DNA from 3 places in the Sporosarcina sp. So3-204 genome. Region 1 is predicted to be linked to each of the others. Evidence: riboswitches for the same ligand, from Rfam matches in the RefSeq annotation. Region 1 holds a riboswitch; each other region holds the start of a gene.
The links. Region 1 has a riboswitch for S-adenosylmethionine ahead of metK (methionine adenosyltransferase). Riboswitches for the same ligand answer to the same signal wherever they lie in the genome.
Positions count from the first base shown of each region.

Region 1 (6,326 bases):
TACTTTTATACGGTGTCACCGTTCTTATATAATAAATATCAATCATATAGAAGAAATACTTCCTGATTCGCACTCTACTTTTCTCTTAGTTATGTCGGGGAAAACTAAGATTCCCGTAAGTCAAAGTTATGCAAGTTACTTTAGGAAATTACTAAACTTTTAATGCTGTTCATTTTTAGCAATAACAAAATTTACTTCTTTATGTAGTGAATATCTTGCTTTAGTCAAAATAAAAGCCCTTTCAGTCACTTAATAGTTAATTAAGTCTCTATTACTGATATACTAGATACAAAATGATATAAGGTGGATGATGACGTGGAGAAAGATCTTAGTAAAGTTATTCGCAATGCTGCATTTGAAGGCAAAGTAGTATCAGCAGATGAAGCAGCATCATGGATTGAAGATGGAATGACACTAGGTATGAGTGGTTTTACACTTTTCGGAGAACCAAAAGTATTTCCACAAGCTTTAGCAAATAGAGGACAAAATGAAAAATTCAAAGTAAACCTGTATACTGGCGCTTCTATGGGGCCAGCTGCTGACCAATCGATGGCTGAAGCAGGAATTATTAATATGCGTATTCCTTATCAAGGTAACCCTGTTTTACGTAATAAAATCAATACTGGTGAAGTATTTTATATCGATCAACATTTATCACATTCAGCAGAACTTATTCGTCAAGGCGTTCTTGGTCCAATCGACTATGCAATTATTGAAGCTGCAGCAATTACTGAAGATGGTTTAATCATTCCAACAGGCTCAGTTGGAAACTCTCCAATTTTTGTGCAAGAAGCTAAACATGTAATTATTGAACTTAACTTATCTGCTCCAAAAGAATATGAAGGACTTCATGATATCTATATTCCTAAAGACCAAGGCAGTGAGCGTGAAGCAATTCCAGTATATGATATTGGCACACGCATTGGTGAAATAGGTATTCGTGTAGATCCTAGTAAAGTTCGTGGAATCGTATTATCTGAAGAACCAGATATCCCATCTCCACTATTCGAACCTAACGAAGAGACGCAAGAAATCGCTAATAACTTATTACACTTTTTTGAAGAAGAAGTTAAAGCAGGCCGTTTAACTGAAGAATTGGCTCCATTACAATCAGGTGTTGGTTCTGTTGCGAATGCAGTACTTAATGGGATGAAAAATTCAAACTTTAAAGATATTGTAGTTGCTTCAGAAGTTCTACAAGATGGTGTTTTTGATTTAATTGATGCAGGAGTAGTTAAATTTGCATCAGCGACAGCATTTTCACTTTCTAAGAAACGCGTAGATAATTTAGCAGCAGATTTAGTTAAATATAAAGATAAAATTGTATTTAGACCACAAGAGATTTCTAACCATCCGGAAGTTATTCGTCGACTTGGAATCATTTCTTTCAACACTGCGTTGGAAGTTGATATTTACGGAAACGTAAACTCTACTCATGTAAGTGGAACGAAAGTAATGAATGGAATTGGCGGTTCTGGAGACTTTGCTCGAAATGCAAGAATCTCTATTTTCGTAACACAGTCAACAGCAAAAGGTGGAGCTATCTCTACAATCGTTCCATTCGTTTCGCATGTTGACCATACAAACCACGATGTAGATGTAATCGTTACTGAACAAGGCTATGCAGACCTTCGTGGACTTGCACCTACTCAAGCAGCAGAACGTATTATTGAAAATTGTGTTCACCCTGACTATAAGGCACAAGCAAGAGCTTACTTTGAAGAAGCGAAAGCTAGAGGTGGTCAAACGCCACATATTCTAGAAAAAGCATTTTCATGGCATACGAATCTTGCTTCACACGGAACAATGCATGACAAATCAGCAGTAGAAAAGTAATCTATTACTTAAAAAGAGTTGAATGGATAATATCCACTCAACTCTTTTTGTTTTTGAAAAACAGAAAATATAAAAAGCACTATAGTTTGCACGAAACTACTTGCACAAGTCTAAAAGAAATCAAAAAACGCAGATAGGAGGTTCCCCTCACTACCTGCGTACAATTATTTAACTAACAGAGCTACTTTTTCATTTAACAAATTAGCTTTATCTGTTTGCTCCCACGGTAGACTGATATCCGTCCGACCGAAATGACCGTATGCAGCCGTTTGTTTGTATATCGGACGACGTAAATCAAGCATTTTAATAATTCCTGACGGGCGTAAATCAAATAGATCGCGAACGATTTCAACAAGTTTACTTTCTTCGACTGTGCCTGTTCCAAATGTGTCAACTGCAATAGATACAGGTTGTGCGACACCGATTGCATAAGCAAGTTGAACTTCACAGCTTTCAGCAAGTCCTGCAGCGACAATATTTTTTGCCACATAACGAGCAGCATAAGAAGCGGAACGATCGACTTTAGTCGCGTCTTTCCCACTAAATGCACCACCACCATGTCGTGCATAACCACCGTAAGTATCAACGATAATTTTACGACCTGTTAAGCCTACATCACCTTGCGGACCACCAATTACAAAACGGCCAGTAGGATTGATGAAATACTTCGTTTCTGCATCCAGTAATTCAGCTGGAACAACTGGTTCGATAACATACTTTCGAATGTCACGCTTAATCTCTTCAAGCGTAGCATCAGGATCATGCTGTGTTGAAATAACAATTGTATCAATACGTTGCGGCTTATTATCCTCATCGTACTCAACTGTTACTTGTGTTTTTCCATCCGGACGTAAGTAAGTAAGAATACCTTCTTTTCTCACTTGCGCAAGTTTCCGTGCTAGCCTATGTGACATACTAATAGGTAGAGGCATCAATTCTGGAGTTTCATTACAAGCGTATCCAAACATCAATCCTTGATCCCCTGCCCCAATTGCCTCAAGCTCATCATCTGTCATTGATCCTTCACGAGCTTCCAGGGCATTATCTACACCTGCAGCTATATCTGCAGATTGTTCGTCGATTGCAGTTAAAACAGCAGAAGTTTCACAATCGAAGCCATATTTCGCATTAGTATAACCTATTTGTTTTACTGTTTCTCTAACTACTTTCGGAATGTCGACATATGTAGTTGTAGAAATTTCACCTGCAACAAGAACAAGTCCTGTAGTTATAGTTGTTTCGCAAGCGACTCTAGCATTTGGATCCTCTTCTAATATCGCATCCAAAATAGCATCAGAAATCTGATCACACATCTTGTCTGGGTGTCCCTCTGTCACTGATTCCGATGTAAAAAGTCGGCGGTTCGTCATATGATTTCCTCCTAATAACCTACGAGATTGATACGGTACTCACTTTCCCATGTAACACCTGATTTACAGGGGATCGATTTCCAAACCATTACGAGTTACGTACACGAGGTTTAAGGGCAATCGTAGCAAAAAAGCCCTCCGCTCACGTAAAACACATGAGGAAAGGCGTATGTTTGTAAGCACCCTTCACTCTTATCGTCCAAGGATTTGCACCTTGCATCAGGTTTGGCACCTATACACTAACAGTAAATGTTATTGCAGGTTGCCGGGTTTCTCAGGGGCTGCCCCTCCACCAGCTCAGGATAAGAGTATCCGTTCATTAATACATATTACGTAATAAATCGAAATATGTCAAACTTCTTTATGTATAAAATGTGAAAGATGTAATTATTATAGTAAATTAATTTAAATGTGTTATACTAATTCAAGAATAGGATGTTAATCAACAAAGACACCCAAGTAAATGGGAAATCAAGTAAAGGACGGTAAACAAATATGATCTCAGTTAGCGTTAATGACGAGCTTAAAAATCTTCTTTCAGGCGAAAATGTGCACACACAACTTTCAGTTCCACAACTTGTAGAAAAAGCAGTATCACGTGGAGAAGCTGCACTTTCAGCGGATGGTGCAGTAGCAGCACGTACAGGAAAATATACTGGCCGTTCACCTAAAGACAAGTATATCGTCGAAGAAGCAACATCTAAAGACAAAATCGATTGGGGCAATATAAACCGTCCAATTTCTATAGAAGTCTTTAATTCATTATATGAAAAAGTAATTGCTCACTTAAGTAAAAAAGACGAATTATATGTTTTTAAAGGATTTGCTGGTGCAGATACAGCATCACGGTTATCGATTCAAGTTGTAAATGAATATGCGTGGCAAAACCTTTTTGTACATCAATTATTTATTCGTCCAACTGAGGAAGAATTGGCGTCTCATAAAGCACAATTCACAGTTATTGCAGCACCATCTTTTAAGGCTAATCCAGCAGTAGATGGAACCAATTCAGAAACTTTTATTATTGTAAATATAGAAAAGCAAATTGTACTTATTGGTGGAACTGAGTATGCAGGCGAGATGAAAAAATCAATCTTCTCAGTTATGAACTATTTACTACCTGAAAATAATATTATGCCAATGCACTGTTCTGCAAACGTCGGTGAAGATGGCGATGTCGCTTTATTCTTTGGTCTATCTGGTACTGGTAAAACTACTTTATCTGCAGATGGCAATCGTAAACTAATTGGTGATGATGAACATGGCTGGTCTGACAATGGCGTATTTAACATTGAAGGCGGATGTTATGCGAAATGTGTTGGGCTTTCAGAAGAAAAAGAACCAGAAATTTTCAGTGCGATTCGATTTGGTGCAGTTCTAGAAAACGTAGTGCTAGATCCAATTACACGTACTCCTGATTATAACGATACTTCATTAACAGAAAACACACGTGCTGCTTACCCAATTGATGCAATCGACAATATTGTCGTGCCATCTGTTGCAGGGCATCCAAAAACAATTGTATTTCTAACAGCTGATGCTTCTGGCGTTTTCCCACCTATTTCAAAATTAACGAAAGAGCAAGCTATGTACCATTTCTTAAGTGGTTATACTTCAAAACTTGCTGGTACTGAGCGTGGAATTACGGCACCTGAAGCAACATTCTCAACATGCTTTGGTTCACCATTTTTACCACTACATGCAACTGTATATGCTGAAATGCTTGGTAATAAAATTGATGAGCATGATGCACAAGTATACCTTGTAAATACTGGTTGGACTGGCGGTGTTTATGGCGTGGGAAGCCGTATGAACTTAAAATATACGCGTACAATGGTTCGTGCAGCAATAAATGGTGAGTTAAATAATGTTGAAACCGAAGTAAATGCAATATTTGGCTTGCATATGCCAAAAGAGATTCCTGGTGTACCTTCAGAAGTACTTAACCCGCGTAAGACATGGGCAAATGGTGAGGAATATGATAAAAAAGCTAAAGAGCTTTCGAATCTATTCCAAGAAAACTTTAAAAAGTTCGGTAATGTTTCAAAAGATATCTCTGAAAAAGGCGGACCAATAGCATAATAAAAAAACGTCATGTATTTTAATACATGACGTTTTATTAATTTTATTGTGCCTTCATCCAGGCGCATACTCCTTTTAAAACATTTAAGTTCTCAACGGGCGGTATATAATGTGAGTATTTTGGGAAATACCTCGTTTCAACTACCTTCTTTTTATCAAGTAAAGCATTTTCAAGTAATAAAGCTTGTTCAAATGAAACATTTGTATCAAGTATTCCGTGAACAATAAGTACGGGTGCAGTAATATCATTTATTCGAAATAATGCGGTTCGTTCCCGGTAGGCATCCGGGTTATTATTAGGTGTTCCTCCTATCACACGTTTCATCATTCGGCGCAAATCTTTTCGCTCTTTATACATAAAAATAATGTCGGAAACGCCGCCCCATGTAACAATTGAAGTAATGTCATCCCTTAAAATTCCAGTCCACAAGGCCATAATCCCGCCACGTGAAAATGCAAAAAGATGAATCCGATTTCGATTTACTTTAGTACACTGCTTTAGAACTTCAATCGCATTGACAGCATCAAAAAGATCATCACCCGCAAATTCATCCCGTCCTTCTCCCCCTCGATTCCCACGATAATAAGGTGCGAAAACGACAAAACCTTGCGCTGCAATTTGAGCAATTCTTGCCGGACGTACCATACCGACATGTTGTATACCGCCACGTAAGTATATTATACCTTCGTAAGATCCTTCCTTAATTGGTACAGCTAATAAACCTTTTACTTTTACCCCATTCGATAAATACACCTTTTCATAAAGTATAATCGTCGGATTTGGTGATGGATATGGACGACTTCGAACTATTTCACCATTATTTATCATTATTTATCACCCATTTTCGAATGGCTTCCATTCCTTCGTCCTTCATAAAGAAACTTAAATTGTCATTTTTATCAAGTTCATTATCCGTTAACCAAAGCGCACCATCTGTTTCATGTCTCTCATAATTTTCACTCTTATGTAACACTTGCCCAGTAAATACTGTTTTATAGAAAGGTTCAGTATCATAAACTATATACTGGGCAAATACT
Region 1 covers NZ_CM176485.1:2,772,134-2,778,459, forward strand. The annotation lists gene AC3RV6_RS13580 (LytTR family DNA-binding domain-containing protein) at 1-163, shown strand, start outside; gene scpC (succinyl-CoA:acetate CoA-transferase ScpC) at 316-1,836, shown strand; gene metK (methionine adenosyltransferase) at 2,001-3,206, opposite strand; SAM riboswitch class I at 3,396-3,515, opposite strand; gene pckA (phosphoenolpyruvate carboxykinase (ATP)) at 3,702-5,288, shown strand; gene AC3RV6_RS13600 (alpha/beta hydrolase family protein) at 5,332-6,117, opposite strand; gene AC3RV6_RS13605 (NUDIX domain-containing protein) at 6,107-6,326, opposite strand, start outside.

Region 2 (6,326 bases), 1.6 Mb from region 1:
TAATGAAGATTGGAATTGTGGGGAATTATGGAAATGATAATAATGGCGATGAGTCCATTTTATTTGGGATTCTCCAACAAGTAAAAGAAGTATTTTCAGTATCCCCTGAAGACATTACCGTTTTTAGTAACAGCACACAACAAACATCCGAACGATACGGTGTACAAAGTTACCCATTATATTATAAACAAAGTAATTTATATAAAACTTTCTTTCACACATTCAAAAACAACAAACAATACGTTTCAGAGTTCGATCTCCTGATTATAGGTGGTGGAGGTCTTTTAATGGACTTTTACAGACGAGAAGCACATCTATACGGGACATATGCAATGATGGCCAAGCAAAGCAAAGTTCCATATATTATCTACGGTTGTGGAGCTGGTCCCCTAGATACAATATCCGGCAAAATTAGTATTCGAGCAATGTGCAGATACGCAACGAATATCTCTGTTCGAGATCCTAAATCAAAACAACTTCTAGAGAAAATTGGCGTAAAAAAAGAAATTCATATCGTTGGTGACCCTGCCTTTTCAATGAAAGTTAACAGAATGAAATATAGCGAAAAACCACTCAATGTCGGTGTGTCAGCAGTTCCCTTTTATAATGCCAACTATTGGCCTAAGGGTGACGTCAAATTATATGATGAATATACGACAAGTATGGCGAGAAATCTTGACAATGCCATTGCTCAACACAATATCACCATAACTTTCTTTGCAACGAAATTCCCGCAAGACGTCATTGTTACAAAAGATATCCAAAAAAAGATGACTCATCAAGAAAACACGAAAATTATTGATGAAAATCTTGTACCAGAACGTTTACTTGAAGTAACCGGTAATCTCGATTTAGTAATTGGGACAAGGCTACATTCTTTAATACTCGCAACTAGTTCGGAGACACCAATCATTGCAATCTCTTACCATACTAAGGTTCAAGATTTCATGTCTTTTGTCGGCTTATCTGATCGTTGCTTACAAATGGACGACCTAAAAGTAAATGATGATGCAATTGCTGACGTCTTTAAAAAGTTAAGCAATGACTGGGAGAATACGATTATGAAAACGAAGGAAGTTTCTAATTTTATTAATCAGGAAGCATTGAAAGGTCTAAAATTAATGAAAAAGGCTGTGACGCGTTTATGAAACAAATACTCGTTCTCAGCAAATTACTGTTCACTTCCAATCGCCTAACTTTTAATGTTTCCAAGAGTTTTCTAGCTGTATCTTATAGATATGCCTATATTAATAAAACGGATATCGCTATGGCCCTTTTAAGAGTTAAATGTTATCGAAGTCGACCAATGAAGGTAGGGACGGCATATGAATTCATTTGTTAAAATTGTTGGCGTTGTTGCGATAATAAATGTCGTTGCTCGTCTGTTTGGCTTTTTTCGTGAAATCGTAATTGGCTATCAGTATGGTAGCAGTTATATTGCGGACAGTATTTTCACCGCATATATGATTCCAAACTTTCTCTACTTAGTTGTCGGTGGTGCTTTTACGACAGCTGTCATTTCTATTTATAGTCGCGGCACAACTGATAAAGCACTTTTCGTTAAGCAATCTTTTACAATTGTATTGTTTCTCGTATCAGCCATGACAGTCGTTTTATTATTATTTACTGATCCAATAATGGCGTTATTCAATAGCGAGAAAGTTGCGAGTGGACTTAGCCAAGAAGATATCGGATTAACTAAACATCTTTACTATTGGATGTTACCTTCTTCTATTTTACTTGTCCTTTCATCTTGGTATAGCGGATTACTAAATGTAAATCAAAAGTTTCATTTATCAAGTTTTGCTATATTAATTTATAATGCAATCTTTTTAGTCATTGCAGTAGGTTTATCATTTTTCTTTGGTCCAATTGCATACGGAATTAGTGCGATGGCAAGCTCAATCTTAATGGTTTACTTCTTGGTTGTTGGTTACCGAAAATTAAAAACGCATCCTGTAGGTATTTCCTTTAAACATAATTTATCATCAAAACAATTATGGTATATGATAATGCCAATCATGCTCGGTGGCGCAACTATCCAGCTTTACGCCTTGCTTCAACGGCTTTTTGCAGGTATGTTATCTGAAGGAGCGATTGCATCTGTAAACTATGCATCAAAACTTATGCAATTTCCGCAGGCCATATTAATTACTGCAGTAACAACGGTTATTTATCCAATATTAAGCTTAAAAGAAAATGACAATGATGTAACTTCGATTCGCAGTCTTTATTCCAAAGGCTTGCATTATTTGTTATTATTGCTCATTCCAGTTACAGTTTTCTCTTATTTTTATTCGGAAAACTTAGTACAAGTTATTTTCCAATACGGGAACTTTGATGCACAGTCAACAGCTATAACAGCTCCCATATTAGCGATTTTTGTACTAGCTATGTATTTCCTTGCGGCAAACACGTATATCACACGCTTTTACTATGCTAAAGGTGACTCCATGGCACCGGTTATTTTTAGTTTAATAAACGTCTTCGGGGTCAACATTGCAATCATTATGTCGCTCGTAGACTCTATGGGCGCCGCAGCGATTGCCTGGGGTACATTAGTAAGTTCTGTTACAAACTTTATCATGTTAATCGCCTATGCTAATAGAAAGTATAAATTAAAAATGGGCGTTTTCAGTAAGGAATTAGAGTTTTACCGTGCGATTTTGCCAATTATCATCATTACAGTCGTTGTTTATTATTCAAGTCAGTACTTAGTATTTGATTATAAATGGTTGACTTTTATTGTTGGTGTAGGGATCTTCGGAATTACAGTAGTAGGTTCCTATTTCCTATTTGGAATAAAAGAAGTTCAAGAATACACACATAAGCTCAAAAGAAAGCTTTTAAAACATAAAAATTAAGCAAAAAGTGTGGGGATTTTATTATCCCACGCTTTTTTCTATTAATTAATCTAAGTCATTTCGTCAAATAACGACAAAATAGTAGAATTAGATTGACAGTGTATTCTTTACATTGTAATATGTGGGTGTGAACCAATTTGAAAATTAAATAGAAATCTCTTATCAAGAGTAGCTGAGGGACTGGCCCGTTGAAGCTCGGCAACCATCTATAGTAATTGCTATAGACAGGTGCTAAATCCTGCAAAATGTTTTTGTTTTGAAAGATGAGAGAGGACGATCTTATTAGCCATACATAAGTGTGCCTCTCTATTTTTGATAGAGGGGCTTTTTGATTTTTCAAAATAAGTATTGTTAACATCCAGTGTTGATTTACGCTGCAGGCGGACGCTTTCCGCGGGGCGAGCGGTTAGCCGCTTCAGTCGCTACGCTCCTTCCAGGGTCTCACCTGTCTCGCTAATCCCGTCGGAGTCGCCGCCTTTCGCTTCAATCAATAATATTATTAACACAGTCTTCAAAATAAATATACATACAAAAACAGGGGGAATTCAAATGAAAAAAGTTAGTATTTTATTGTCAATCGTATTATTACTCGGTATCCTTACAGCTTGTGGAACTGGAAAAGATGACAAAGGAAAAGTCAACGCACTTAATGAATCGAAACTTTTAATTGGTGTTACGGGTGGCCCACATGAACAAATTATGGAAAAAGTAAAAGAAATTGCAGCAAAAGATGGACTGGAAATTGATATCAAATCATTTTCTGACTACGTAATTCCTAACACTGCTCTATCTGAAGGCGATTTAGATGTAAATAGTTATCAACATAAACCATTCCTAGATAAATTTAATGCAGACCACAGTACAGATCTTGTTACAATTGGAAAAACAATTTTAAACCCAATGGCTGTTTATTCAAACGAATATAAAGACATGAAAGACCTTCCAAACGGTTCAAAATTCGGACTACCAAATGACCCAACTAACGGATCACGTGCATTATTCATTCTTCAAGAAGCTGGTATTATTAAATTAGATGAAGCGAAGAAAGAAACAGCTAATATTCATGACGTAATCGAAAATCCACAAAATCTTGAATTCATCGAACTAGATGCAGCACAAATTCCGAACCAACTTGGCGAGCTTGCTGCAGCTGCAATCAATACAAACTTTGCGATTGCAACTGGTCTTAACCCGAAAGAAGATTCAATTCTTTTAGAATCAACTGACTCACCATATGTTAACTACATCGTTGTTCGTGCTGAAAACGAAAATGATGAAGTTCTGAAAAAACTAGTAAAAGCTTATCAATCTCCAGAAGTTAAAAAGTTTGTAGAAGAGGAATTCGGCGGCTCAATCATCCCAGGTTGGTAAGGTTGAGTCACTCCCCTTCTACACAAGTTACCAGTTCAATCAATTTCATAATATTATTTTATCGCCACACCACCACAACATATAGTCAAGTTGAACCGTTCTCGAACAATATGTTGTGTCGTTGTAGCAAGTTAAGGTAATTATGAAATTGACTCTGTTCAATCAATTTCATAATAGGATTTTATCGCCACACCACCACAACATATAGTCGAGTTGAACCGTTCTCGAACAATATGTTGTGTCGTTGTAGCAAGTTAAGGTAATTATGAAATTGACTCTGTTGTAGAAAGGAATGGACTATATGATTTTATTAAAAAACGTTACAAAAACATTTGAAACGAAAAACGGCGTTGTTGAAGCAGTAAAAAACGTTAACCTCCACGTTAAAAAAGGTGAAATTCACGGCGTTATTGGTTATAGTGGCGCTGGTAAAAGTACGTTAATCAGATGTGTTAACTTACTTGAAAGACCATCTGAAGGCCAAGTATTCATAAAGGGACAGGAAATCATGTCCCTTCCTTTGAATCAATTACGTGAAACAAGAAAAGGAATCGGCATGATTTTCCAAGGTTTTAATTTACTTAAAACAGCAACTGTTTACGATAACATCGCTATTCCGTTAAAACTACTCGGATTTGATAAAGAAGAAACGAAAAAGCGTGTCATTAAATACTTGGAAATTGTTGGTTTATCCGATAAACATAAATCTTTTCCAAATCAATTATCAGGCGGACAAAAACAGCGTGTCGCCATTGCAAGATCTCTTGCGCAAGAACCAGAAATACTGTTAAGTGACGAAGCAACAAGCGCACTAGACCCTGAAACGACAGAATCCATTCTAGATCTTCTATTAAAAATTAATGCAGAACTCGGAATTACGATTTTACTAATTACGCATGAAATGAACGTCATCCAAAAGATTTGTGATTATGTCTACGTGATGGAAGACGGGAATGTCATAGAGCAAGGCACGACAATCGATTTATTTTCACGTCCACAGGAGCCTACAACTCAGACGTTTCTCAACACGATCTCACAACGGAAACTATCTCCTTCTTTAATTCAACAACTAAGCCTAACAGGTGCTGTTACAAGACTCACTTTTGTAGGCGAATCAACAAGTCAACCGCTTCTTGCGCTTGCGACAGAAAAATTTAACGTAAAACCGAATATCTTATCTGCAAATATTATTGAACTAAAAAATGGCATCGTCGGAAACTTGGTCATTCACCTCGTTGGTGAAAAAGAAAATATTGTAAAAGCGTTACAGTTCTTAACTGAACAAGGCGTCGGTACAGAAGAATTGGAGGGGTAAGACATGAACAATGATGCGAATTTTATTGATAAATGGGTTCCGATTATTTGGAAATCAATCGTAGAAACTTTTCAAATGGTAACTGTCTCCCTCGTATTTTCAGTTGTTCTCGGTGTACTGTTAGGGATTTTGTTAGTACTTACCCGACCTGGCCAATCTTTTGAGAATAAATTCGTCTACAATCTATTTAATTTAATCGTCAATATTCTTAGATCTATTCCATTTATTATTTTATTGTTTTTCATTTTGCCATTCACGAAAATTATTGCTGGTACAACCATTGGCGTGCAAGGTGTTATCGTTCCACTCGTCATCTATACAGCACCATATATTGCGAGATTAATGGAAACCGCATTACTAGAAGTCGACCAAGGTACAGTCGAAGCTTACACAGCGATGGGTATTAAAAGAAGATCAATCATTTGGAATGTCCTTCTTAGAGAAGCAAGACCTTCCATTATACTTGGTTTAACAATTGCTACCGTTAGTTTAATTGGTGCAACAGCAATGGCCGGACTTGTTGGTGCAGGTGGTCTCGGTGACCTTGCTTACAGATATGGACATATTCAATACGAAGTTGAAGTCATGTACGCAACAGTCTTCATATTAATTGTTCTCGTCCAAGGAATTCAAATGCTCGGTAACCATTTTTCAGCGAAATTAAAGAAAGATTGAACGGAGGTTTATCATGACTTACGAAGTATTTTCAACCATAGACGGCCAGGTCGCAACAATCGTTTTCGATCGACCTGCTAAGAAGAATTCATTTTCACTGG
Region 2 covers NZ_CM176485.1:618,723-625,048, reverse strand. The annotation lists gene AC3RV6_RS02955 (polysaccharide pyruvyl transferase family protein) at 3-1,148, shown strand; gene murJ (murein biosynthesis integral membrane protein MurJ) at 1,326-2,864, shown strand; SAM riboswitch class I at 3,021-3,134, shown strand; gene AC3RV6_RS02945 (MetQ/NlpA family ABC transporter substrate-binding protein) at 3,414-4,235, shown strand; gene AC3RV6_RS02940 (methionine ABC transporter ATP-binding protein) at 4,537-5,550, shown strand; gene AC3RV6_RS02935 (methionine ABC transporter permease) at 5,554-6,225, shown strand; gene AC3RV6_RS02930 (enoyl-CoA hydratase/isomerase family protein) at 6,239-6,326, shown strand, end outside.
Region 2: it holds a riboswitch for S-adenosylmethionine, as region 1 does, so the genes downstream of both, AC3RV6_RS02945 (MetQ/NlpA family ABC transporter substrate-binding protein) here and metK (methionine adenosyltransferase) in region 1, are expected to answer to the same signal.

Region 3 (6,326 bases), 440 kb from region 1:
GTGTTTTTAGTATGGTTAGCTCTGATGCGCAAGCTATGGGACGAGTGGGAGAAGTGATTTTACGCACTTGGCAAACAGCAGATAAAATGAAGAAACAAAGAGGGATAATGGAAGGCGATAGCGAGCATTCCGACAATAATCGTGTCAAGCGATTTGTAGCGAAATATACGATTAACCCCGCTATTACACATGGTATCTCTGAACATGTCGGCTCAATTGAAGTTGGAAAGATTGCCGATCTCGTCATTTGGTCACCTGCATTTTTCGGCGTAAAGCCCGAAATGATTTTGAAAAATGGGTTTGCTGTAGAAAGTTTAATGGGTGATGCCAATGCGTCGATTCCGACACCACAACCAGTTATATACCGCCCTATGTACGCACAATATGGTAAGGCGCTTTCCTCAAGTTCAATCACATTTATTTCTCAAGCTGCTTTTGATAATAAAGTGCATGAGAAACTAGGCTTGCAGAAAATGATTCTTCCTGTCCGAGGTATCCGTAATTTAACAAAGAAAGATATGAAGCTAAATTTTGAAACACCTGAAATTACAGTAGATCCACAAACTTATGAAGTGAAAGTAAATGGTGAGCTCATAACCTGTGAACCGTTAGATATAGTGCCAATGGGCCAACGATATTTCTTATTTTGAGGTGAGTGCATTGATTGTAGAAGAAATTGTAACAAATATTGAACAAATGAGTAAAGATGAGATAAATGAGCGCCATATTGAAAAAGTGTATCTTGAAAGTGCTTTTCTAATGAAGCGAGTTCAGAGAGTGAAGACGGATCACGGTAAAGAAATTGGTATTCGTTTAAAAAGACCGAAAGATTTAATAGCTGGCGATGTTTTGTTTATGGATGATAAAAACTTAATCATTATTGATGTGCTTTCAGATGATTTATTAGTTATAAGTCCTCGAGACATTAAAGAAATGGGTAGCATTGCACATCAACTAGGAAATCGCCATTTACCTGCACAATTTGTAGAGGAGGATATGCTTGTTCAATATGATTACCTTGTCGAAGATTTATTGAAAAAGCTGCAAATTCCTTATAAGCGAGATGAGCGGAAAGTGAAACAAGCATTCAGACATATTGGGCATAGCCATGACTAAAAACACACTTTCCTTATTCCAACTATGCGATTCTAATTTTCCTACTGGATCGTTTAGTCATTCTTTTGGGCTAGAGACGTACATTCAACAAGATGTAGTGCAAAACAAAGAAACGTTTCAGCAATGGCTTTATGCTTATTTAAATGAGCAGCTCATCTATTCGGATGGGCTTGCTTCTCATTTAGTTTACGAAGCATTGGAAAGAGATGACTTTGAAGCGATATGGCATTTAGATCGGCTTTTAACTGTTCAAAATCTACCGCGTGAATCAAGGGAAGGAACTCAAAAAATAGGACAACGAATGTTGAAACTTGTTGAGTCTCTATATAAGATTCCCGTATTAGAAATGTATACAGAGCGAGTTCAGCAAAAAAAGTCTTTTGCGCATCCCGCGATTGTATTTACGATTGTAGGTCATTACCTAGGAGTGTCATCTTCCGATACGACAAACTACTACTTATACTCAGCCGTTTTAAGCTTGGTGCAAAATGGTGTACGGGCCATTCCATTAGGACAAACAGAAGGGCAGAAAATTATCCAGGAGTTTCAAGAAACTTTGGCGGCAACAGCTGAAAAGATTTTAAAATTAACGATAGAAGATTTTGGAATTGTTGCGCCTGGTTTAGAGTTATCACAAATGCATCATGAACGTGTCAGAATTAGAATATTTATGTCTTAATTATAAAAAGGAAGTGTTCGTTATGGGACCAATAAAAATTGGCGTTGGAGGACCTGTTGGGTCGGGAAAAACAATGTTAGTTGAAAAGTTGACTCGTCATTTAAAAGATGAAATTAGCATGGCCGTTGTCACAAATGACATTTATACAAAAGAAGATGCCAAATTTCTAATCCAAAATGGTGTACTTACGGCAGATCGCATCATTGGTGTAGAAACAGGTGGCTGCCCACATACAGCAATACGTGAAGATGCCTCCATGAATTTCTCGGCTATCGATGAACTAACCGAGATGCATCCGGATGTTGAAATAATATTTGTCGAAAGTGGTGGCGATAATCTAGCCGCGACATTTAGTCCGGAACTTGTAGACTTTTCAATCTATATAATTGATGTAGCCCAAGGTGAGAAGATTCCACGAAAAGGTGGACAAGGAATGATTAAGTCAGACTTGTTTGTTATAAATAAAATTGATTTAGCGCCTTATGTCGGGGCAAGCCTTGAAGTGATGGAGTCTGACACGAAGGTGTTTCGAGGTAATAAGCCTTTTGTTTTCACGAATTTAAAAGATAATACTGGACTTGATCAAGTTATAGATTGGATTAGAAAAAATGTCCTGTTAAAGGGATTGGATTAAAGTGGAAGAGTGGACTGGGCTTTTAGATTTAGATGTAGAAGAACGCAGTGGTAAAACTGTTCCTAAAAATGTGTACTTTCAAGGTGCGTTTAAAGTGATGCGTCCAATTTATCATGATGGTTCAGGTCAAGCTTGTTATTATATATTAAATCCAGGCGGCGGTTATTTAGATGGAGATCGTTATCGCATGAAAATTACGCTTGAGAAAAACGCCAAACTAACTTTGACAACGCAATCAGCAACAAAAGTATATAAAACACCGCGTACAGAAGCGTATCAGGAAACTGAAGTTGAACTGAAAGAAGGAAGTTATTTTGAGTACATTCCTGACCCGTTAATTGCTTATAAAAATGCCAGATATAAGCAAAAAAACGTATTCCGAATGGCGAAGGGTGCTGTACTCCTTTATACAGATATACTTACCCCAGGTTGGTCTCCTGAAGGTGAAAATTTCAGCTATGATACGCTCCAACTTATAAATGAAATCTATAGTGAAAATGAGTTAATTGCTTATGATCATGTAAGATTAAATCCATTAAACCAAAATATGAATGAGCTTGGATTTATGGAGGGATTTACACATCTAGGGTCTATGATTGTCGTCGGTGAACAGGTGGATGATGCCTTAATTGACCAGTTATATAAAACTTTGAATGAAGAAACTGCAGATAATAAAATTGGTATATCAAAGCTACCTATATCAGGATTCACACTGCGAGTATTTGCAAATAAGACGCAAACTATTGAAAGAATGTTCACTGCATGCCATAGTTTAATCAGCCAAGAGTGGTTTAATAAGAAACCCAGTTTCTTAAGAAAATATTAATGAACAGAACTCGGTTATCAACATGGCCGAGTTTTTTAAGGTTGATATGACTATGTTCCGATGATATAAATCATACAATCTAAGTACTAATTTTTAGGTATTAGAAATTTAGAGTGGATTTATGTTGATTCTTTTTTTTTTTTTTTTAGAATTAAATTTCTAGTAGTTTGACAATTCTTTAAAGTTTGTGTATTGTGATAAGCATTAACTTAATAGATTACTTTCTTATCCAGAGAGGTGGAGGGACTGGCCCTTTGAAGCCTCAGCAACAGACAATTTGTACTGTGCTAATTCCAGAAGTGTATTAACTTGGAGATGAGAAGAGAAATGAGCGTATACGCTAAACTCTTCTTTTACATAAGGAGAGTTTTTTTGTTCAGAAAATTGGAGGGGATTTAATGTCGAATCAATTATTAGAGGCTGTTAACTTACTAAAAGGAAAAAAGTGGGTAGACTTAACACATACATTTGGACCGGATTCACCACATTTTGCAGCGTTTGATGCAGCAGAGTTTACGACGTTATTTGATCATGACGATGGATTTTTTGCGCAAAGTTTCAAATTTGCAGGACAGTACGGAACACATATCGATGCACCGATTCATTTTGTGAGAGACACCAGATATGTCGAAGAATTAGATTTAAAGGAATTGGTTTTACCGCTTGTCGTTATTGACAAATCGAGTGAATCTGCTGAAAATCATGATTTTACGCTAACAGTACAAGATGTATTAGATTTTGAAGAAGTACATGGCAAAATTGACGCAGGGACATTTGTCGCGCTTAGATCAGATTGGAGCAAACGCTGGCCAAACGAAGAGGCGTTTAATAATAAGGATGCCGAAGGAAATAACCGTATTCCAGGTTGGGGGCTAGATGCCTTAAAGTTTTTATATGAGGAAAGAAATATAAAAGCAGTTGGACATGAAACATACGATACTGATTCGAGTATTGATTTTCAACGTAATAAAGCGCTACATGGTGAATACTATGTGCTTGAACAGGATACGTTCCAAGTAGAATTGTTAACGAATCTTGATCAATTACCAGCTACTGGTGCAATTATCTTTAATATCGTACCGAAACCAGAAAAAGCATCAGGATTTCCTGTAAGATCTTTTGCAATCTTACCTTAATTAAAAACGAATGTGTAAATATGAATACTATCGAAGTCTGAATTTATTAAATACATTGACTATATAGACTTGATTATTCTTTCTTAAAAGTGTTGCAAATTAAAATACATTGATGTAAAGTGATGTTAATAAACAAATCACACAACTTAATAGATTTTCTTATCTAGAGAGGTAGAGGGACTGGCCCTATGACACTTCAGCAACCGCCAAGTTTTGGCAAGGTGCTAATTCCAGCAAGTCTGAAAATGACTTGGAAGATGAGCAGACCTCTAATTTATTTTTTAGAATCATCTTCCTAGCGAAATACGGAAGGTGATTTTTTTATTTGCTTTTATTATTGAGAGGGGATTAGTTGATGGTTAATTATAAAAAAGAAACTGAGTTAGCGCAAATTGGCAATAAGAAAGACGAAAGCTTAGGTTCAATTAACACCCCTGTGTATTTTTCAACAGCATATAGACATGATGAAATAGGATTAGGTAACGGTTATGCGTATTCTAGAACGGGAACACCGACCAGGGACGTATTACAAGAAGGATTAGCACGACTTGAAAATGGTGACAATGGATTTGCTTGCAGCTCAGGGATGAGTGCAATTCAACTCGTATTTATGTTATTTGAAAAAGATAATCATTTCATCGTATCCAGAGATATTTACGGCGGCTCATATAGAATGTTCGAAATATTTGAGAAGAAGTATGGCTTTACTTTCTCTTATTGGAACGGTGAGAATCCAGATGAGTTGGAGAAACTAATCCAACCAAACACAAAAGCAATATTCCTTGAAACACCGACAAATCCATTGATGAAAGAAACGGATATTAAGGAGACTTCTAAATTCGCGAAAAAAAATGATTTACTTTTAATCGTTGATAACACTTTTTATAGTCCGTATATTCAACGTCCAATTGAAGAAGGTGCTGATATTGTCATTCATAGTGCTACTAAATATTTAGGCGGACATAATGATTTACTAGCTGGTGTCGTTGTATCAAAAGGTAAAGAGATAGGAGAAGAACTGGAATACTTGCACAATGCTTCAGGCGCAATCTTAGCACCTTTTGATTGTTGGCTTTTAATGAGAGGTCTAAAAACGTTAGCGATTAGAATGGCGCAACATGAACGAAATGCTAAACAAGTGAAAGAATACTTACTTGCTCATTCGCTTGTAACTGATGTTTATTATCCTGGTAGAGGCGGTATGGTTAGCTTCTTAATTAAGGATGAGGCACTTGTCCCGACATTTCTAAAATCATTAGATTTAATTACTTTTGCAGAAAGTTTAGGTGGAGTTGAAAGTTTTATCACTTATCCTGCGACTCAAACCCATACAGATATTCCTGAAAAAGAAAGAAATGAATATGGTTTAACAAATTGCTTACTACGTGTATCAGTAGGGATTGAACATGTAGATGATTTGATTATAGATTTTGAACAAGCTTTTGAGGTATGTAAAGATTTGTTGAAACAGAAAGTCTAGGAGAAGGAAGTGTAGTTATTGAACTTGCTAGATACTTTAAAAGAACGCATTTTAATAGGGGACGGTGCAATGGGCTCGCTTCTCTATTCACATGGCGTGGATCGATGTTTTGAAGAATTGAATCTTACACATCCCGATCAAGTACTTCAAATTCACCAAGCTTATATTGCGGCAGGTGCCGATGTTATTCAAACGAATACATATGGCGCAAATTATATTAAACTTTCACGCTATGGTTTAGAGGATAGTGTGAAGAAAATTAACCAAGCGGCTGTAAAACTTGCAAAAGATGCTGCGAAAGATGGCACGTTTATATTAGGAACGATTGGAGGTATTCACGGATCTCAGACGTTAATTGGTACAAAAGAGGAAATCAAGAGGAGTTTCCGTGAACAGCTGTATTGCTTACTTTTAGAAGGTGTCGATGGCATTATTTTGGAAACGTATTATGATTT
Region 3 covers NZ_CM176485.1:3,211,478-3,217,803, reverse strand. The annotation lists gene ureC (urease subunit alpha) at 1-650, shown strand, start outside; gene ureE (urease accessory protein UreE) at 661-1,116, shown strand; gene AC3RV6_RS15860 (urease accessory protein UreF) at 1,109-1,795, shown strand; gene ureG (urease accessory protein UreG) at 1,818-2,429, shown strand; gene AC3RV6_RS15850 (urease accessory protein UreD) at 2,431-3,255, shown strand; SAM riboswitch class I at 3,478-3,577, shown strand; gene AC3RV6_RS15845 (cyclase family protein) at 3,654-4,391, shown strand; SAM riboswitch class I at 4,548-4,655, shown strand; gene AC3RV6_RS15840 (PLP-dependent transferase) at 4,747-5,871, shown strand; gene AC3RV6_RS15835 (bifunctional homocysteine S-methyltransferase/methylenetetrahydrofolate reductase) at 5,890-6,326, shown strand, end outside.
Region 3: it holds a riboswitch for S-adenosylmethionine, as region 1 does, so the genes downstream of both, AC3RV6_RS15845 (cyclase family protein) here and metK (methionine adenosyltransferase) in region 1, are expected to answer to the same signal.